DNA from 4 places in the Aquitalea aquatilis genome. Region 3 is predicted to be linked to each of the others. Evidence: predicted binding sites of a transcription regulator. Region 3 holds the regulator's gene; each other region holds the start of a gene.
The links. The regulator FNR, encoded in region 3, switches genes on or off when oxygen is low (the NO sensors DNR and NnrR bind a similar motif). The targets are predictions, from matches to a motif close to TTGATNNNNATCAA.
Positions count from the first base shown of each region.

Region 1: the regulator FNR is predicted to act here: its motif matches at 2,481-2,494, upstream of FAZ30_RS05725 (cytochrome-c peroxidase).
Region 2: the regulator FNR is predicted to act here: its motif matches at 3,174-3,187, upstream of pflB (formate C-acetyltransferase).
Region 4: the regulator FNR is predicted to act here: its motif matches at 2,733-2,746, upstream of ubiU (ubiquinone anaerobic biosynthesis protein UbiU).

Region 1 is NZ_CP039731.1:1,251,593-1,256,443, reverse strand. It holds gene FAZ30_RS05750 (putative bifunctional diguanylate cyclase/phosphodiesterase) at 1-362, shown strand, start outside; gene FAZ30_RS05745 (slipin family protein) at 503-1,375, shown strand; gene FAZ30_RS05740 (hypothetical protein) at 1,414-1,728, shown strand; gene FAZ30_RS05735 (hypothetical protein) at 2,006-2,224, shown strand; gene FAZ30_RS05730 (hypothetical protein) at 2,217-2,465, opposite strand; gene FAZ30_RS05725 (cytochrome-c peroxidase) at 2,754-3,755, shown strand; gene FAZ30_RS05720 (methyl-accepting chemotaxis protein) at 4,175-4,851, shown strand, end outside.
Region 2 is NZ_CP039731.1:3,678,055-3,682,905, reverse strand. It holds gene FAZ30_RS17205 (deoxyguanosinetriphosphate triphosphohydrolase) at 1-44, opposite strand, end outside; gene FAZ30_RS17200 (PQQ-dependent sugar dehydrogenase) at 135-1,304, opposite strand; gene FAZ30_RS17195 (hypothetical protein) at 1,502-2,047, shown strand; gene FAZ30_RS17190 (hypothetical protein) at 2,061-2,699, opposite strand; gene pflB (formate C-acetyltransferase) at 3,262-4,851, shown strand, end outside.
Region 3 is NZ_CP039731.1:417,970-422,820, forward strand. It holds gene hmpA (NO-inducible flavohemoprotein) at 1-388, shown strand, start outside; gene FAZ30_RS01980 (RrF2 family transcriptional regulator) at 478-948, shown strand; gene hemN (oxygen-independent coproporphyrinogen III oxidase) at 1,070-2,476, opposite strand; gene fnr (fumarate/nitrate reduction transcriptional regulator Fnr) at 2,589-3,335, shown strand; gene FAZ30_RS01995 (flavodoxin family protein) at 3,469-3,927, opposite strand; gene FAZ30_RS02000 (DUF1853 family protein) at 3,924-4,851, opposite strand, start outside; gene FAZ30_RS02005 (RNA methyltransferase) at 4,837-4,851, opposite strand, start outside.
Region 4 is NZ_CP039731.1:589,614-594,464, forward strand. It holds gene recC (exodeoxyribonuclease V subunit gamma) at 1-2,067, opposite strand, end outside; gene FAZ30_RS02720 (SirB2 family protein) at 2,161-2,544, shown strand; gene ubiU (ubiquinone anaerobic biosynthesis protein UbiU) at 2,807-3,823, shown strand; gene FAZ30_RS02730 (U32 family peptidase) at 3,879-4,805, shown strand; gene ubiT (ubiquinone anaerobic biosynthesis accessory factor UbiT) at 4,792-4,851, shown strand, end outside.

The DNA of each region.
Region 1 (4,851 bases), 830 kb from region 3:
GCATCCGCTTTGCGCTGGACGACTTTGGTACCGGTTATTCTTCGCTGTCCTATTTCCGCAATCTGCCGGTGGACATGCTGAAGATTGACCAGAGCTTTGTCAGCAACATGCTGAACAGTCCGGAAGACCGCAATATCGTCGACAGCATCATCCGGCTGGCGCGAGCATTCAACCGCGAAGTGATTGCCGAGGGGGTGGAAACCCTGGCGCATGGTGCCATGCTGTTGCAGCTGGATTGCCACTACTGCCAGGGCTATGCCATCGCCCGCCCCATGCCGGCCAGTGCCGTCAGCGCCTGGATGCTGCATTGGCAGCAGGAACGCAGATGGGAAAACATGCCGTCGCTGCGGCAAGAACGCTAGCTCACGGACCACCCGCTTGCCGCCGGCGGCGAATCTGCCCGCTATGTATGCTGCAGCACCGACAGCCGCTGCCACTTCCCTGATGATGTCCCGTCCGGTTGCCTTCGGCGCATAGCCGGTATCCATGCAGGAGCATCAGCGTGAACCCCATTACCTTTTTCATTGTTCTATGCCTGCTGGCCACGGGTGCCGGCATCGGCATGCTGGGTAGCACCTGGCTGGCGGCTATCTTCTGGCTGGCCGGCATGGTGACGGGCATGTCGCTCAAAATGGCCAATACCTGGCAGAAATTCGTGGTGCTTCGCGCCGGCAAGCTGCAGGGGGTGCGCGGCCCGGGCCTGTTTGTCATCCTGCCGGTGATAGACAGCGTGGTCGCCATCATCGATGAGCGCATCCAGACCACCGCCTTCAACGCCGAACAGGCCCTGACGCGCGACACGGTGCCGGTCAATGTAGACGCCGTCATCTTCTGGCATGTGCACGATGCGCAGAAAGCCGCGCTGGCGATTACCGACTTCCAGCAAGCCATCGACCGTGTCGCCCAAACCTCTTTGCGCGAGATGATTGGTTCGTCCATGCTGGCCGCCTTGCTGTCGGACCGGCGGGCGGCGGACCAGCAGCTGTGCACGGACATCGGCCAGAAAACCAGCGAGTGGGGCATTACCGTCAGCTCGGTGGAAGTCCGCGATGTGGCCATCCCGGTAGCCTTGCAGGATGCCATGTCCCGTCAGGCGCAGGCCGAGCGCGAAAAGCAGGCGCGCATCATTCTGGGCGCAGCCGAAGCGGAAATTGCCGGCCAGTTTGTCGCGGCGGCCCGCATCTATCAGCAGCAGCCCGGGGCTTTGCAGTTGCGGGCGATGAACATCATTTACGAGACCACCAAGGAGCGGGGAACCACCATCCTGATTCCCAGCACCATGGTGGACAGCATGAACCCCGCCATGCTGACGCTGGGCATTGCCGCCAGCAGCAGCTTGCCGCCGGTCGCCCCTGCCATGCCGGCGGCGGCATGAGCAATGCCCAGGCTTCTTGAAGAAAGGGTGGTGCGGACATGACGGAAAGCGAAATTCTGGCTCGGATCAATGCAATGGATGGCAGCCGGGACGGTGCCATGCTGGCGGGTTTCTGGCTGCTGATGGGCTCTCGCTACGATGTCCGCCTGTTTACCCTGGGCGATCTGCGTCAGTTATCCGGCGAAAGCCGCACGCTGTTTCACGCCATCAGTGCAGCTTACCGGTCGCAGCGCTTTTCCATGTTGACACCCGCCATGACCACCATGCTGATGAATATTCTGGTGAGCTACGAGCATGAACAAGCGGTAAAAAGCGACAGGCAACGCCATCAGCCCAGGCTGGGCGAGTGCTGATGGCGGGGTAAGTGGTCCACGCCGTCCAGCATGCTGCAGAGCAGCCAGCCCTACTGGCTTTGGCGCAGGGATGATGCCTTTCCGGGAGCGTCGCTGCAGAACTGGGCAAGTGCTTGCCTGGAGCCTTGTTCTGGGCCTCCCCCAGACCGGCTTGCCTTGGCAATCCGGCACGGCACATCCCAGCCAGCCAAACAATGCCATATGGTTATTTTCATTACTTAACACCTTATTTACTGTCTAATATCTTGATTTGCTTTAATTTAACAATTATTGTCTTGTGGCAATTATTGTTAAGAGTATTCAAGAAATGTTTTCCTTCAGGCAAAGAAATATATCCAGACCGCTGCTGCACCCTGTCTCCGGCAAGGGCAGCAGCAGCAAGGCTGCGCGCTGGATGATGGTTTGTATGGATGCCATCATCGAGCAAATGTGCGGCATCAGCATGCTGTGCCTGCTTATCCTGCTCACGCTGGGTTTCATGTTTTTCTTTAAATAATTCCTGCTACGCCCTTCCTCATGCCAGATCCTGGCATGTCGCCTGCCCTGCCCTTACCTGCCCTGCCCGGCATTCCTGCTGTGGTAAATACCTGCACTGCCATTCTGTTCATTCTCCTGCAGCCATCTATACCACGGGCATTGCCCTGCAATGGTCTGGGGATATTCCGGCTGCCAAATAAAGCATGCTGATATTTTTTGGCTATCAAATGAATTGAAAATATCAATTTACCTACCAGCATTTTGATTTGCGCTATTTGATCTGCGACAAATCAGCCGATCTCAAACTGCCCCATCTTGGCACTCAACCATGGCAACGCATTAATCATCGTGTATGCGGCTTTATTTCATACTGTTTTATGACGGGATAACTCCCACAATTATCCCGACCATCCCATGAAATACGCCATGGCCTGTTTTAAAAGACGCAATAGAATAATTCAGCTACACGGAACATTTGCCGACACACCATGAAATTTTTCGATTCGCTACGCGCAACAATCATTTTTCAACCGCAAATGGAGATGGCAATGCAATTCATCAAATATATCGGCATGATGTTTCCGCTGTGGCTGGCAATATCTGCCAGTGCTGCGCCCAGTATTCAGAGTGAACCTATTCAGCCCATTCCCAAGCCAGTCATCAAGAATCCGGCCATGGTGGAATTGGGCAAAAAACTGTTTTTTGAACCGCGCCTGTCCAAATCCGGTTTCATTTCCTGTAATTCCTGTCACAACCTGTCCACCGGCGGCAGTGACAATCTCACGTCCTCGATTGGCGACCATTGGCAACAAGGGCCTATCCGCTCACCTTCGGTGCTCAACTCCAGCCTGAACCTGGCCCAGTTCTGGGATGGCCGTGCCAAGTCCTTGCAAGAGCAGGCCAGCGGCCCGATTGCCAACCCCAAGGAAATGGCGTCCAACCATGTGCTGGCGCTGGATGTGCTGCGTTCGATGCCGGCCTACGTCAATGAATTCGACAAGGTGTTCGGCAACCGCAATGTCTCAATGCAACAGGTAACCAAGGCGATTGCCGCCTTTGAAGAAACCCTGGTCACGCCGGATTCGCGCTTTGACCAGTGGCTGAAGGGCAACAAGAAGGCGCTGAACACGCAGGAGCTGCGCGGCTACCAGACGTTCAAGACCGCCGGCTGTGTGGCCTGCCATAACGGCCCCGCCGTGGGGGGGAATTCCTTCCAGAAAATGGGCCTGGTAACACCGTATCAGACCAGCAATCCGGCCCAGGGCCGGGCGGGGGTAACCGGCAACGATGCCGACCGCATGTCGTTCAAGGTCCCGTCCTTGCGCAATGTGGCACTGCGCGCGCCCTATTTCCACGATGCAGGCGCCCCGACACTGGAAGCCGCGGTGTCCACCATGGGCAAGCTGCAACTGGGCCGCGCCTTCAACCAGCAGGAAATAGGCGATATTGTCGCCTTCCTGCATACCCTTACCGGCAAACAACCGCAGGTCGTGCTGCCGATTCTGCCGGCATCCAGCAATAACACCCCGCGCCCGACGCCATTCAACTAGAGCGCTCTGCTCCCGTCAGGCAGCTGCGTGCCTTGACACGACAACAGGTCTGCTGAGTTGGCAGGCCTGTTTGCTTTTCAAGCACTACCCAGGTGTTTGCCACGCACAACCCTGACTATCGCTAAAAAATAAGTAGTAACTGATATGGCGCAAGTCCCAGGCCGGCTCGCTGCCCGATGATGGCAGACGCTCAGCCTCGGCTAGCGAAGCCCATACCGACTGCTGGCTGATCCTGCCAGGGCTTATCGCTGCTGTTTACTTAACAAAAATGTCATTTTCATAATCGAAATATTTGTAAAGATCACTTTTAAAATGGCTGAAAATTACCCTACTATCTAAGCTGAAACGATTTAGCTGGTGCTATGCACATGCGTTATACCTGGCCAGCCGTCACTACTTTTTTGATTTCGGGATAAATCATGAACATCACGAAAAAATTATTGCTGACTTTGTCGATTGCGCTGGCCAGCATGTTGCTGGTTGGTGGCTATGCCATTCACGCGCTGCATGACGGGCAGCAGCGCTTCGAATATGTGCGGAACAGTACCTTTCCCGATCTGAAAGTCATGCAGGGAACCCTGCGGGCGGTGGCAGATATCCGTGCCAATACCTTGCGCCATGTGCTGGCCACCACGGCCGAGCAAAAAGCGCTGGCTGAAAAAAACCTGGCCGATGCCGACCAGCGCTTTGACACGCTGATGGAGTCCTATCAGATCAATGCAAGCGCCAGCGACGAAGACCGCCAGCTGCTGGCCGCAGACAAGGCGATGATGGTGCAGTATCGCGAGGGACGCAGCCGGATTCTGGCCTTGTCGCGCAGCAATCAGACCGAACAGGCGGTAGCGCTGACCAATAACGAATTTGCCCAGACCGCCACTCAGCTGATGCAGGCAGTAGAACAGCATGCCAAGTTCAATTACCGGCTGGCCGAGCAACTGGCGGCCGACAACGACCGCACTTACCAGACCGTATTTGCCGTGGCACTGGGGCTGATGGCGCTGGCGCTGCTGGTGACCGGCGCGCTGGCCTTGCTGTTGTACCGCACCATCAGCCACGGGCTGGGCTCCATCCAGCACACCATCGAGGCGGTCAGCAG
Region 2 (4,851 bases), 1.1 Mb from region 3:
GTGGACAGCAAGGCTGTCCATTGCTGCTGCTGAGTCTGGGTCATGGCCGGCCTGCAAAAACGTGATGGATTGATGATAGGGGCTTTGGTGCGGTGCGGGAAGCCGCTGGCCCGGCAATTTCATGCGCTGCTTGTTTACTGAGCGGCATACAGGCGGATGACCTGGCCGTGCCGGTCATCGGTCAGATAGAGCGCTCCATCGTCCCCGGCACGCATTTCGACCGGCCCGCCCGGGCCTTTGCTGTCCTTCCAGTTGCTGATCAGCTCCAGTGGCTTGCCCTTGGGCAGGCCTTGCTTGTCTACCGGATAAGCCATCAACCGGTGGCCGTGCTGGCGGTAGCCATGAAAGCCGACAATCAGCCAGCCGGCAAAACGCGGCGGGGCCTGCGGCGATAGCCACCATGTCAGCCCCAGTGGCGCGGCATGGGCGGGCAGCAACAAATAGGGTGGCTGCGTAGTGCGGCAGTTGTAGCTGGGAAACTCCGGCGCGGCCACCTGCTTGTCGTAGCAGAAGGGCCAGCCATAGTGCTTGCCGGCCTGCAGCAGATTCAGCTCGTCGTGTGGCAATTCGTTGTCATTGGGCAGTTGTAGTTTCAGCTGAATGGCGTCGCGGCTGTTTTCAGCTTGCAAGACAATGCCACTGGCCGGATGCACACCCAAGGCCATGCTGTTGCGCAGGCCTCTGGCAAAGACGCCCAGATCGCTGACCTTGCCGTCTTTGTCCAGGTGATAACGCCAGACGACGCCGGCTTGGTCCTGCTCACTTTCCGGGCAGCGCTGCGCCGCCTGTTCGGCCGGGCTGGCGCTTTCGCAATTGTCCGATGAACTACCAATATTGACGTACAGATCGCCATTGCCGGCCAGGGCAAAGGTGGTGAGCGGGTGGCGCTGGCGCAGTGGCAGGGTGGCAACGGTTTCGCGCTCATCCGGCCGCTCGACTGTGAAGCGGACGATGCGGCCCACTTCGCCGACATAGATCTTGCCATCCGGCCCCTGTACTACCCCGTGCGGGCGGTCAAAGCCCTTGGCCACTACGCTTTGCTGCCAGCCGTTTGCGCTGGCGGCAAGTTGCAGCACCCGGCCTTGCGCGGCATCCCAGCGCACCATCTCCGTTACCAGCAAGTTGCCATTGGGCAAGATGGTCAGGCCGCGCGGCATTTTCAGGCCACGGGCAATCACTTCTGCGCACAGGCCGGGCAGGGCTTGCATGCCGGCGGCAGGTGGTCGGGCACACTGGGCGCTGGCCTGTGCTGACAGATAAAGCAGTAGCAGGGCGCTCAGGCTGGCGAGGCGGAGCTTGGGCATGGTATGACCTTTCACTGGTGCCGGGGCATGTCTGATTACAGGCGCTGCGCATTGTCTGGATGTCATGGCCGCTGCCTGTTTGCCGATTCTGACATGTCTGGCTGCGCGACGGGGTGTGCAATGGCGAGATAGGGCTTGCCGTGATTGTATTTGTAAATGATAATCATTGTTATTAACTGACGGTAAGGAGGCGTGTCATGCTGTGGTCCATCATTCAGCTTGCCGGAGTAGTCATCATGCTGCTGACGCGGCTGGCCTACCGTCCATTATTACAGCAGCGCACCTGCATGGTGGTGGGGCAGTGCATTTTGCGCTGGCCAGTGCTGGCTGGCATGCTGTTTGTGCCCTTGCTGGCCGCCGGCACCGGCTGGCAACGCTGGTGGCCGCTGGAACTGCCGCCGCTGGCGGCACCCGCCGGCAGTTTGTTGCTGGCTTACGCCTGCTGGTTGTTCTGGCGCAGCCAGCACGATCTGTTGCTGCAACCGGCTGGAGCCGCGCAGTGTCAGGGGGGTGTTTATCAACGCATCCGCCATCCGCTGTATGCCGCGCTGTGGCTGGCTGCGCTGGCTCAGTGGTTGCTGTTGCAGGACGGGGTGGCTGCCAGCGGCATGCTGGCCTTGCTGCTGAGCTATCGGGGCAGCGTGCGGCGTGAGGAGGGGGAAATGCTGCAGCGTGCGGGCAATGCCTATCGCCTGTACATGCAGAAAACCGGCCGCTTGTGGCCGCGCGGGCTGGCCGCCTGAGCGGCCACGGCACTTAGCGCTGGCCGGCCAGATTGCCCAGCATGGTGTTGATTTCTGCCGGACGGTATAGCGGTGGGCCACTGCGGTAAACGCTGAGTTTGCCCTGTTCGATCAGACCCACTTCCAGCTGTTTGCTGGCGGGGTCAAGCAGCAGATAGGCCATGTCCTCTCCCCCCTGATGCGGTTTGTTACCGCTGACAAACAATAGCTGGTCCTTGCCTAGCGGGCTGCTGACCTGCATGTTCTGCAGGAATACCGGCATCTTCTCACCCAGTAGCCGGCGGAGTGCTTCGGCTACCGCGCCTTTTTGATACAGGCCGATGTCCGCCGGATAACTGCCCACTTTTGCTTCCAGTTGCGGCCATTGCACGGCATTGGCCGATTTCCCCATCCCTTGTTGCACGGCAGATACCGCAAGGCCCAAGGCCGGATTGTCGGCCACCAGCTGGGCGGCCTGTTGCTTGGCCTCACCAGCAGCGGCACTCGCTTGTTGGCGCAGTGCTGCCAGCGGTGCGCTGGCTTCGTCCAGCTTGGCATGGGCGGTACTGATGGCGGCGGAAGCGGCTTGCTGCGCGGCATCGTTTTGCTGCTGGGTGCAGGCGCTGATCGCGAACAGGCTGGCGAGCAGGGTGGCAAGGTGAAATTTGTTCATGGTTATTCCTGATACTGTACTCATTTACAGAGCATTGTGCTGCTGCTTGGTTCCCGCCGTGGGCTTTTCCTTGCTGGCATGGGATAGGGGAGGTTGTCTGTTGTGACGCTGGATGGATAAGTGTTGTCGGGTCGGGTTTTGTTGATGAGTTTGGTAGTAAAACTACGCAATGCAGGCGGTCGCCTTGGTGGTTGAGATTGATATGTGAAATTCAATGTTTGAAAACGAACATTTTCTGATTTGTAATCATGAGTGCCTTCCTGTTGGATACTGGTAATTATCACGATATTTTGTGCTATAAACGGGTGCGGTTGCTGCGATGCATGCTGCAGTAATGCTTGAATGTTGACTGAGTTTGTTTTTTATCTTGTTGAAAAATATAAATAAAATTGCTGTGCCGGGTGTGGTGTTGCCAGATGGTAGATGACGCTTGCTGGTAGAATGTCCGGCTTCGCTGATCTGCCATGGCGGAGTTTGATTTACATCAATAAGCCGTTTTCGATAGTGAATGTAGTATTGTTTCTGTAGGGACAAGTTTCGGACTTCAATTCAGGAGGTAGTCATGGAAGCGATTGCTCACAATGCCGTACAGGCGGACCCGTGGCGGGGCTTTGCTGCCGGCAACTGGCAAAACCATGTCGATGTACGTCTGTTCATTCAGCTGAATTATCGGCCCTTTACCGGCGATGCCACTTTCCTGGCGGGTGCCAGCGAACGCACCCGCAAGCTGTGGGATGTGCTGGGTGAGCTGCTGCGTCAGGAGCGGGAAAAGGGTGTGCTGGATGTATCGGCTGATCGTGCTACCTCCATCACCGCGCATGACGCCGGTTATATCGACCAGTCGCTGGAACTGATTGTCGGCCTGCAAACCGACGCACCGCTGAAGCGCGCCATCATGCCCAATGGTGGCTTGCGCATGGTGGAAAGCGGATTGGCGGCTTATGGCTTCGAGCTGGACCCGGTAATCAAGGAAATCTGGGGCAAATACCGCAAGAGCCATAATCAGGGTGTGTTCGACACCTATACCCCCGATATTCTGGCGGCACGCAAGTCCGGCATCATTACCGGTCTGCCGGATGCCTATGGCCGCGGCCGCATCATCGGTGACTATCGCCGTGTAGCGCTGTATGGCACTGATTTTCTGCGCAAGGAGCGCCAGCAGCTGTTCCACGAGCTGGACGATGCCGTGTTCACCGAAGACGTGCTGCGCCAGCGTGAAGAGTTGTCCGAACAGTTCCGTGCGCTGGACGAGTTGCGCCAGATGGCGGCCAAGTATGGCTATGATATCAGCCGTCCGGCGGTCAATGCCCGCGAGGCGGTGCAGTGGACCTACTTTGCCTACCTGGCTGCAGTGAAAGAGCAAAATGGCGCGGCCATGTCGCTGGGCCGTATCGCCACCTTCCTCGACATCTATATCGAGCGTGACCTGGCCGCTGGTGTGCTGAGCGAGGAGCAGGCGCAAGAGCTGATTGATGATCTGGTGATCAAGTTGCGCATCGTGCGCTTCCTGCGCACCCCGGAATACGACCAGCTATTCTCCGGCGATCCGACCTGGGTGACCGAGTCCATCGGCGGCATGGGCGAAGATGGCCGTACCCTGGTGTCGAAAAACAGCTTCCGCTTCCTCAATACCCTGTACAACCTGGGGCCGGCACCAGAGCCGAACCTGACCGTGCTGTGGTCGACCAGCCTGCCACAGGGCTTCAAGGATTTCTGTGCTCAGGTTTCCATCGATACCAGCTCGATCCAGTACGAAAACGATGACAATATGCGCCCACTGTGGGGCGATGATTACGGTATCGCCTGCTGCGTATCGGCCATGCGCATCGGCAAGCAGATGCAGTTCTTTGGTGCGCGCGCCAATCTGGCCAAGGCCATGCTGTATGCCATCAATGGTGGCGTGGACGAAAAGAGCGGGGCGGTAGTGGCCTCCGGCTTTGAGCCCATCACGGCCGATGTGCTGGATTTTGACGAAGTCATGGCCAAGTTCGACAAGATGATGGACTGGCTGGCCTCGACCTATGTCAAGGCGCTCAACTGCATTCACTACATGCATGACAAGTACGCTTACGAGCGTATCGAAATGGCGCTGCATGACCGCGACATCCTGCGCACCATGGCCTGCGGCATTGCCGGCCTGTCGGTGGCGGCG
Region 3 (4,851 bases):
CCAGACCCCGCTGCTGTCCATGCTCAGGCATCTGCTGGAAAGCGGCAGCCAGCGCCCCATTCGCTACCTGCACGCCGCCCGTCACGGCCAGGTCCATGCCATGAAACAGGAAGTGGGCCAACTGGCGGCCCAGCATCCGGTACTGGCCAGCACGGTGTTTTATGAATGCCCGCAAGACACCGACCAGTTGGGCCAGGACTACCAGCGCGCCGGCCGCATCGATGCCGAGGCCATCCGTGAGCATGCCCTGCTGGCGGATGCCGACTACTACCTGTGCGGCCCGCAGGCCTTCATGCAACAGCAGCGCTCACAGCTGCGCGCCAGCGGTGTGGCAGCAACCCGCATCCACATGGAGGTATTCGGCTCCAACGCCATGGCCAGCGACTGATTGCCTGCTGCACGTGGTTTGCCGCAGCGCATTGTGAGGGTGGGCCGTGCGGAGTATCCTGCGCGGCACCGCCTTTACCCTTCTAGCCCATGCAACTGAACCGTTTTACCGATCTGGCATTGCGCGTGTTGATGTACCTGACACATCGCGATCGCGAACAGGCCGTTACCATCAGCGAAATCGCCGAGCGCTTTGCAATATCGCGCAACCATCTGGTCAAGGTGGTGCATTTCATGGGACAGCAAGGCTGGCTGCTGACCAGTCGTGGCAAGGGCGGAGGCCTGGCACTGGCCCAGCCACCGGAGCATTACCAGCTGGGTGGCATCATCCGCATTCTGGAGGGCAATACCGCCCTGATCGACTGTGCCACGCCCCCTTGCGCATTGCGCCAGGATTGCCGTCTCAAGTCGGCGCTGGATGTCGGCCTACAAGCCTTTTTCACCGTGCTGGATGGTTATACCCTGCGCGATATCGTCGCCAGCCCCACCGGCGAGGCGATTATCCGGCTGCATCGGCAGCAAAAACCCTTCCCCTTGCCGGACAACGCCACGGAAGGTTGATCCAAGCACGGCAAACTGTTGTAAAAAACCATCACTTTTCAAACAAAAAGCCCGCAGCAAGCGGGCTTTTTTTCGCGGTTTTTTTCAGGGTTTTCCCTTGGAAAAAACAGCACTGCGGGTGTCAAATCGTCTTGGAATAACGCGCCTTGGTTTCACGCTCGCGCAAGTGGCGGTCGAACAGCATGGCGATATTGCGGATCAGGAAGCGGCCTTTCGGCTCCACCATCAGGAAATCACCGTCAAAAGTCAGCAAGCCCAGCTTGTGATATTCGCGGATGGCCGGCAGTTCCTCAGCAAAATATTCAGCGAAATTGATGCCATGCACCTGCTCGATGGCCTCCACCGACAGCGAGAAGCGGCACATCAGCGCCTGGATGATGCCACGGCGCAGGATGTCGTCCTGATCCAGCACCATGCCGCGCATCACCGGCAAACGGCCCTCATCCAGCGCGGCGTAATAGCTGTCCAGGTCCTTCTCATTCTGGCTGTAACAGGGGCCGACCTTGCCGATGGACGAGACACCAAGACCGATCATGTCGCAGTCGGCATGGGTGGAATAGCCCTGGAAATTGCGCTGCAGGCGGGCCTGGCGCAAGGCGATGGCCAGGTCGTCTTCCGGCTTGGCAAAGTGGTCCATACCGATAAATACATAGCCGGCATCCGCCAGGCTTTTTACCGCATCCTGCAGGATATCCAGCTTGGTGCTGGCCGTCGGCAGATCCGCTTCGTTGATGCGCCGCTGCGGCATGAACACCGTGGGCAAATGAGCATAGTTGTACAGCGCCAGCCGGTCCGGACTGATGGCAATCACCTTGTCCAGCGTGGCTTTCAGCGATGCGCGCGTCTGCAGCGGCAGGCCGTAGATCAGGTCGACACTGACCGACTTGAAACCCGCTTCGCGGGCGGCATCGATCACTTCCAGCGTCTCGGCTTCGCTCTGCACGCGATTAACCGCCTGCTGCACCTGCGGGTCGAAATCCTGGATGCCCACGCTCATGCGGTTAAAGCCCAGACCTGCCAGATGGTGCACGGTCTCGCGACCCACCTTGCGCGGATCGATCTCGATGGAATATTCTCCCTCCGGCAAAAATTCGAAGTGAGTGCGCAGCATGCCCATCAGCCGGTCCAGCTGTTCATCGGACAGGAAGGTGGGCGTACCACCACCAAAATGCAGCTGGATCAGCTTTTCGCGACAGCCCAGTGAGGCGGCCACCAGCTTGATCTCTTTTTCCAGATAGTCGAGGTAGCGATCAGCGCGGCTTTTGTCTTTGGTGATGATCTTGTTGCAGCCGCAGTAGTAACATACCGTGTTGCAGAACGGTATATGAACGTACAATGATATTGCGTTCTGATGCATGCCAAGGTGGCGTTGCTTCAGCCAGTGTTTATAGTCCTTCTCGCCAAACGCCGGCGTAAAGCGGTCGGCCGTCGGGTAAGAAGTGTATCTTGGGCCAGAGCCATCAAGACGTTCGATCAACGCTCGGTCGAACTCACAGTGGGTGGGCGAAAACGGATGGGTGGTGTGCATGTCGTCGGGTATTGATAGTCAAACGTCAGGTGGACTGGTAAATTTGCGGAAAACGTGTGAATTCCGCTTTGACAAGGGTCAAGCTTCTTTACAGGGTTGTACAAAACACTCGATGTCTGACCAAAACCAACACACTATTCACGCACTGAAGGTGTCCTGCTCCAACTGCAGCCTGCGCGAACTCTGCCTGCCCATCGGGTTGAACCGCGACGAAATGACGCAGCTGGACGCCGTGATCCGTCAGAGCCGCCGCCTCAAGCGCGGCGAGTACCTGTTCCGCAGCGGCGAGGGCTTCAAGTCCCTGTTCGCAGTGCGTACTGGTTTCTTCAAAACCAGCGTCGCCAGCCAGGACGGTCGCGAACAGGTCACCGGCTTTTTGATGTCCGGCGAACTGATGGGCCTCGATGGCATTTCTTCCAATGTGCATGGCTGCGACGCCATCGCCCTGGAAGACAGCGAAGTCTGCGAGCTGCCCTTCAATCGCATGGAAAGCCTGGGGCGCGATATTCCCAGCCTGCAGCACCACTTTTTCCGGCTGATGAGCCGCGAAATCGTGCGCGATCAGAACGTCATGCTGCTCCTGGGCAATATGAAAGCGGAAGAACGCCTGGCGGCCTTCCTGCTCAACCTGTCGCAGCGTCTGTCCACACGCGGCTTTGCTGCCAATGACTTCATCCTACGCATGAGCCGTGAGGAAATCGGCAGCTTCCTCGGCCTGAAACTGGAAACGGTCAGCCGTACGCTGTCCAAGTTCCAGCAGCAGGGCTGGCTGAGTGTCGATCACAAGCACATCCAGCTGATCAAGGCCGACGCACTGAAAGACCTGATTGCCGGCTGCACCCACGCCAACGGCGTCTGAAGCAGCAGCCAACCAGAAACACCGCAGCCCTGCTTGCCGGCAGCCTGCGGTGTTTTTGCATCTTGCGCATTACTGGCACGGCCGACCATTCGTCTGAAGACCTAGTCCGGTCGGCTAAGCCGCCCGCCCTGCCCTACCAGCGCCCCACCAGCATGCCTGCGGCCAGCATCTCGCCCCGCTCCATGGCCTGCTCCCGATGCTGCGGCAATATCTCGCCCTGCGCCAGCAAGGGCGGCAAGACTTCCTTCCAGCCATAACCGCAGGCAATGCGGCGCATGGCCTGGATCGCTCCCAGACCATCCGTACCTGCCGACACCAGCATCAGATAGGGCAGACCCTCGGTCTTCCCCTGTGCCGGGTAATAGGTGCGATCAAAAAAATCCTTCACTTTACCCGCCATATAGCCAAAGTTCTCCGGCGTTGCCAGCACGATGGCATCAGCAGCCAGCAAATCATCCAGTCCTGCCTCCGCGGCTGGCAGGCGGCTGATGTGGAGTTCTGCGCACAGCGGCAACAGCGGCTGACAGAAGGCATCGATCAATTGCAAGGTGTGGCCAGTCTGGCTGGCGTAGATAATCAACAACCGTTTCATGGAGCGGGCCTGCCATCAATAGTGGCCAGCAAGGCCTGTAATCGGTCCTGCTGCGGCCAGCCCGGCGGCACCACAAAGCCGCGAGCCACTTCCTCCCAGTAACCATCCCCCACCGGCAGCAATTCGGCCACCAGCTGTGGTACCGCCGCCTGCAACAGCTCTTGGCGCAGGCTATCCTGCTCACGCACCATGCCCTGCTCTACCCGCGCCGGGGCCAGCCAGCCCAGCCGCGATAGCCATATCCAGCGCCCTCCGCTGGAAAAGCTTGGCCAGGGCTGCTGCAAAGGACTGATCCAGCCTTGCAGTTGCTCCGGCGCCAATGGCGCAGCCGGGACAGCTGGCGTACCGGCATAGAAGAACCAGCCGGCCAGCCGCGCGGCACTGGCACAGCCGGCAAAACCGGGCGGCAAGACACGGGCCGCCGCAGGATGACGGGCCAGTTGCAGTTGTTCCTGTAATTTGGCGGCCTTGAGCGGCCAGGCGTCGCGCAGGCTGGGACCGACCAGAGTGTCCGCGCCATGTCCCAGCTGCAGATAGAATTTGCTGGCGGTTTCCACGTGCAGTGGCACACCATCCAGCCGGATCAGGAAATCGAATTCGCCGATGGTGCGGCCACCGGCCTCACGCACCGGCACATTGGCCGCCACCAGTTCGATATGCGGAGCCAGCTGGAACCAGAAAGCCAGCAGGCGTTCGGCATAGTGGCCAAGCCGCTGGCAAGGCTGTTGCGCCAGCCAGTGTGAGAGCGGTGCCGGATTTTCCTCCAGCTCCGCCAGCAAGGCATGGCCCTGTGGGCCCAGCAACTGCGCGGGCGACAGATTGCGGCCACTATCCCAGGGCGCAGGAGAGGTCAGCAGAAAAGCCAGATCACGCAGCGCCGGCTGCGTGTAAGGGAGATGAAAGCCGCGCTCAGGCCTCGCCGTC
Region 4 (4,851 bases), 170 kb from region 3:
TGCCGACAAGCCGACATAAGACAGATACAGGCGCTGGCGTGCCGACAGAATGGCTTCCAGAAACAGGTAGCGGTCGTCAAAGCGGCGCGAACGGTCACCCCGGCGCGGATGGCGTGCCACCAGATCAAAGCTGACCGGGCGCTCATCGCGCGGATAGGCACCGTCGTTCATGCCGATCAGGCACAGCACGCGAAAGGGAATGGAGCGCATCGGCACCATGGCGCAGAAGGTGATGCCGCCGGACAGAAAACCCAGCGGCGAGGCCACGGTGAGCTTGCGCTGCAGCCAGTCGCGCAGCACGGCCAGGCTGAAGGGCTGGGCAAAGTCGGCCATCGCCGCATCGTCCACCAATTCTTGCAGGGCATCGCGCAATACTTCCAGCGCCAGTTCGCCGTCTTCGTCCACCGCGAACAGGCGGTCGGTGGCCAGCAACAGCCGTTCGGCCCAGTCGGCCGCAGCGACAGGCGTGGCCCAATCGCGGGCCAGTTCGTCCAACACGGCATAACAGCTGGCAAAGCGCGCCAGGGCTTCGCTCAGTTGGCCACTGGCACCGGCCTGCGGCAACAGCCCGCCGAACAGGCCGCTGTCATCACCAGCCATGGCTGGTGGCAGGATGCTGCCTAACAGCAGGCGGTCCAGCCCCCAGCGCCAGGTAAACAGCGGATCGGCCGGCAGGCCCAGCGCCGCCTTGTGCGCGGCATCGCGCCCCCAGCGGATACCACTGGCCCGCACCCAGTCCTGGATGAAGGGCAGGTCTTCCGCGGTCAGGCCAAAGCGCTGCAATAGCGCCGGGCTGTCGAGCAAGGCCAGTACCTGGTCGGCAGCAAAACGCGAATCCAGCAAGTGCAGCAGATTGCCGATGGCGGCCAGCAGCGGTTCTTCGCGCTCCACGCGGCGGTCGGCAATGGCATAAGGCAGATTGGGCGCATCATCGCGCTGGCCGAATACCGCATCAATATAAGGAGCGTAACTGTTGATGTCCGGCGTCAGCACCACGATGTCGGCCGCGCTGAGCGTGGGATCGTCCGCCAGCATGGCCAGCAGCCGGTCTTTCAGCACCTCCAGTTCGCGCATGGCACCGTGGGTGGCATGCAGCTCGATGGAGGCATCGTCGGGGCTCAGCCACTGGCCATCATGGCCGGGCATGTCCAGTTGCAGGATATCGCGCTGCAGGCGAGCCAGCAGGCTGTCGCCCGTGGCCTCGGCAAACAGCGGGCGGGCATCCAGCTCGGCATCGGCGGCAATCAGTTCGAAAAAGTCACGTCCCTGCTTGCCCAGCGAGGCCAGCAGCGGGTGGCCTTCGGTGGCGAACAGGTCGCCCTTTTCCCGCAGCTTGAGCTTGCGGCGGGTATCGACGATATCGCCCCAGTAGGCCTCACAGGGATTGAGGGTGAACAGGCAGACATCGGTCAGCTCGGACAGGCGCTTGATCAGCGCCAGATACATCGGTGCCAGGCTGGCAATGCCAAACAGGGTAATGCGCTCCGGCAGATGCTCCGGTCGCAGCTCGGCAAAGAATTCGTCCAGCATGCGCACGCGGTGGCGGCCGGGGTCCTGCACGGCCAGCTGCTGCCACAGTGCAGCCTGCCATGCCTCGTCCTCGCCCAGATCCAGCCGCTCGCCGCGCTCCCAGGCACGAATCCAGTCCGGGCGGAATACCAGGTATTGGTCAAAGATGTCGGCTACTTTGCCGGCCAGCTCGAAAGCAGCCGTCTCGCCACCAGCGGCATAGCGCTGCAAGGGCGCAAATACTTCGCCTTCCAGCACGGGCAACAGCTGCAGCAAGCGCCAGCTGAGCACCTCGGGAGTAAACGAGGATTTGCGCGGCAACTCCGGCATGACTTTCTGCATCAGCCGCCAGGCAAAGGCTGCCGGCAGCACAAAATCGATATTGGCGGCAATGCCACACTGCTGCGCCAGATCCAGCGTCATCCAGCGCCCCATGCCTCGGCTCTGTACGATCACCGTTTCGGCGGCAAAGGGGTTGGACAGCGGCTGCGCCTGCAACATGGCGGCATACAGCTGACCCAATTGCTCCAGACGATTGGACTGATAGAGAAAAAGCATGGCGGGAACACGGCTAAAAGCAAGGATGTCAGTGTACCATCAGCCTTTGGCCGCCATCACGCGATGCCCAAGGCATAACATTCAGGAATCCGCATGTATCCCTATCTGATCATCAAGCATGCCCACATGGGCCTGGCCTATCTCACCATTTTGCTGTTTGCCGTGCGCGGCGGGCTGATGCTGGCGGATCGACAGCGCATTCTGGCGCTCAAACCCTTGCGCATCCTGCCGCATGTCATCGACACCTTGCTGCTGGCGCTGGGGGTGACACTGGTGGTGATGGGTGGCTGGCCAGTGCTGCAAAGCCCGTGGCTGCTAGCCAAAATCGGCGGCCTGCTGGCCTATGTGCTGCTGGGCACCATCGCCCTCAAGCGTGGCCGCACCAAGCAGATACGCAGCATGGCCCTGCTGGCCGCCCTGCTGGTGGTGGGTTATATCGTGCTGGTAGCCAAAACCAAGCTGGTACTGCCGCTGTAAGAGCAGCGAACAAAAACCCTGTTGCGGCCTTGCGCCTGCTTGCCGTGCTGCTTGTATTGTCTGCGCTGGCGCACCTTGCCTTAGGGGCGCTACGCTATTTTGTTCGCCGCTGCTGGCAGCTGGCCAATATTGGGGGATGGCCTGCGCCATCCAGGCCACTCCCTTTCCCCCACACCACTCCCCACCCCTTGACCCAGAACAAGTCCCGCGCCACAGCGCTCTGCTACTGTCTGGCGGTTTCAATCGCTGACACCAAGCCATCATGCCTGCCACACGACCTCTGCCGGAGCTGGTTTGCCCGGCGGGCAGTCTGCCCGCCCTCAAGGCCGCCGTGGACAACGGTGCCGACACCGTCTACCTCGGCCTGAAAAACGACACCAATGCCCGCAACTTTGCCGGGCTGAACTTTGACGACCGCACCGCGCGCGAGGGCATACGCTATGCCCATCAGCATGAGCGCAAGGTCTTGCTGGCCATCAACACCTATGCCCAGGGCGGCGATATCAGCCGCTGGCATCGTGCCATCGACGAAGGTGCTGATCTGGGCGTGGACGCCATCATCCTGGCCGATATCGGCCTGATGGAATATGCCCGCCGCCGCTACCCCCAGCTGCGCCTGCACATGTCGGTGCAAAGCTCGGCCACCAATTACGAAGCCATCAATCTGGCGCAAGAGCTGTTCGATATCCGCCGCGCCGTGCTGCCACGGGTGCTGACGCTGGATCAGGTGAAACAGGTCATCGACCACACCCAGGTGGAAATCGAAGTATTTGGCTTCGGCAGCCTGTGCGTGATGGTGGAAGGCCGCTGCCTGCTGTCCAGCTATGCCACCGGCGAATCGCCCAATAGCCACGGCGTCTGCTCCCCGGCCAAATTCGTGCGCTGGGAACACGGCAGCCAGGCGCTGGGGGCCCGGCTGAACGGCATCCTGATCGACGAATACCAGCAGGGCGAACCGGCAGGCTACCCTACGCTGTGCAAGGGGCGCTTCGAAGTGGAAGGCGATACCTATTACGCGCTGGAAGAACCCACCAGCCTCAACGTGATGGCCATGCTGCCGCAAATCATCGATATCGGCGTGGCCGCCATCAAGGTGGAAGGCCGCCAGCGCAGCCCGGCCTATGTGGCACAAGTCACCCGCACCCTGCGCGAAGCACTGGATGCGGCCGGACGCGAGCCGCAGCGTTTCTCGGTGAAACCGGGCTGGACCCAGGCATTGTCCAAGCTGGCAGAAGGCCAGCAACAGACCCTGGGTGCCTATAACCGGCCATGGAAATGAATGACAGCGTGCCGGCAGGCTCGCACGCCATGCCGGCCCAACAAGCAGGGCTGATATGAATACATTGCAACTGACGCTGGGGCCGGTACTGTTTTACTGGTCGCGCGACGATATCCTGCGGTTTTACAGCGAAGCCGCCGACTGGCCGCTGGAAACCATCTATCTGGGCGAAGCCGTCTGCTCGCGCCGCCAGCAACTGCGCGGCCAGGACTGGATCGCCCTGGGTAAGGAACTGGCCGAAAGCGGCCGCCAGGTGGTGTTGTCCAGCCTGGCACTGATCGAGAGCGAATCCGACCTGCGCCGCCTGCGCAAGCTGGTGGAAAACGGCGACTTGCAGCTGGAAGCCAACGACCTGGGCGCGGCCCGGCTGGCGCAGCAGCAAGGCCGACCCTTTGTGGCGGGTCATCACCTGAATATCTACAACGCCGACACCCTGGCCCTGCTGCAGTCGCTGGGCGCACGGCGCTGGATTCCGCCAGTGGAAATGGACCGTGACACGCTGGCCGCCGTGCTGCAGCAGGTTTCCAGCAAAGGCTTGAATATCGAAACCGAGCTGTTCGCCTGGGGCCGCCTGCCACTGGCGCTATCTGCCCGCTGCTTTACCGCACGTCACTACAATCTGTCCAAGGACGATTGCCAGTTCCGCTGCCTGGAACATCCGGACGGGCTGCGGCTGAATACCCGCGAGCAGCAGGCCTTCCTCACCATCAACGGCATCCAGACCATGTCGGACGGCTGCCACTCCTTGCTGCCGCACCTGGCCGACATTGCCGCCATGGGCGTGAAAGCGGTACGCATCAGCCCGCAGTGGCAGCACACCGAGCACGTGGTCGCCGGCTACCAGCAAGCCATCCAGGCCCTGAACAGCCCGCTGCGCCCCGACATCGACCTAGCGCCCTACGCCGACAGCCGCCTGGTGGATGGCTACTGGCGTGGCGAAGCCGGCATTGCCGCCATTGGAGAAGCCCATGCGCATTCCTGAACTGACCCTGCCCGCCACCATGGCCAGCCTGCTGGGCCGGCTGCCC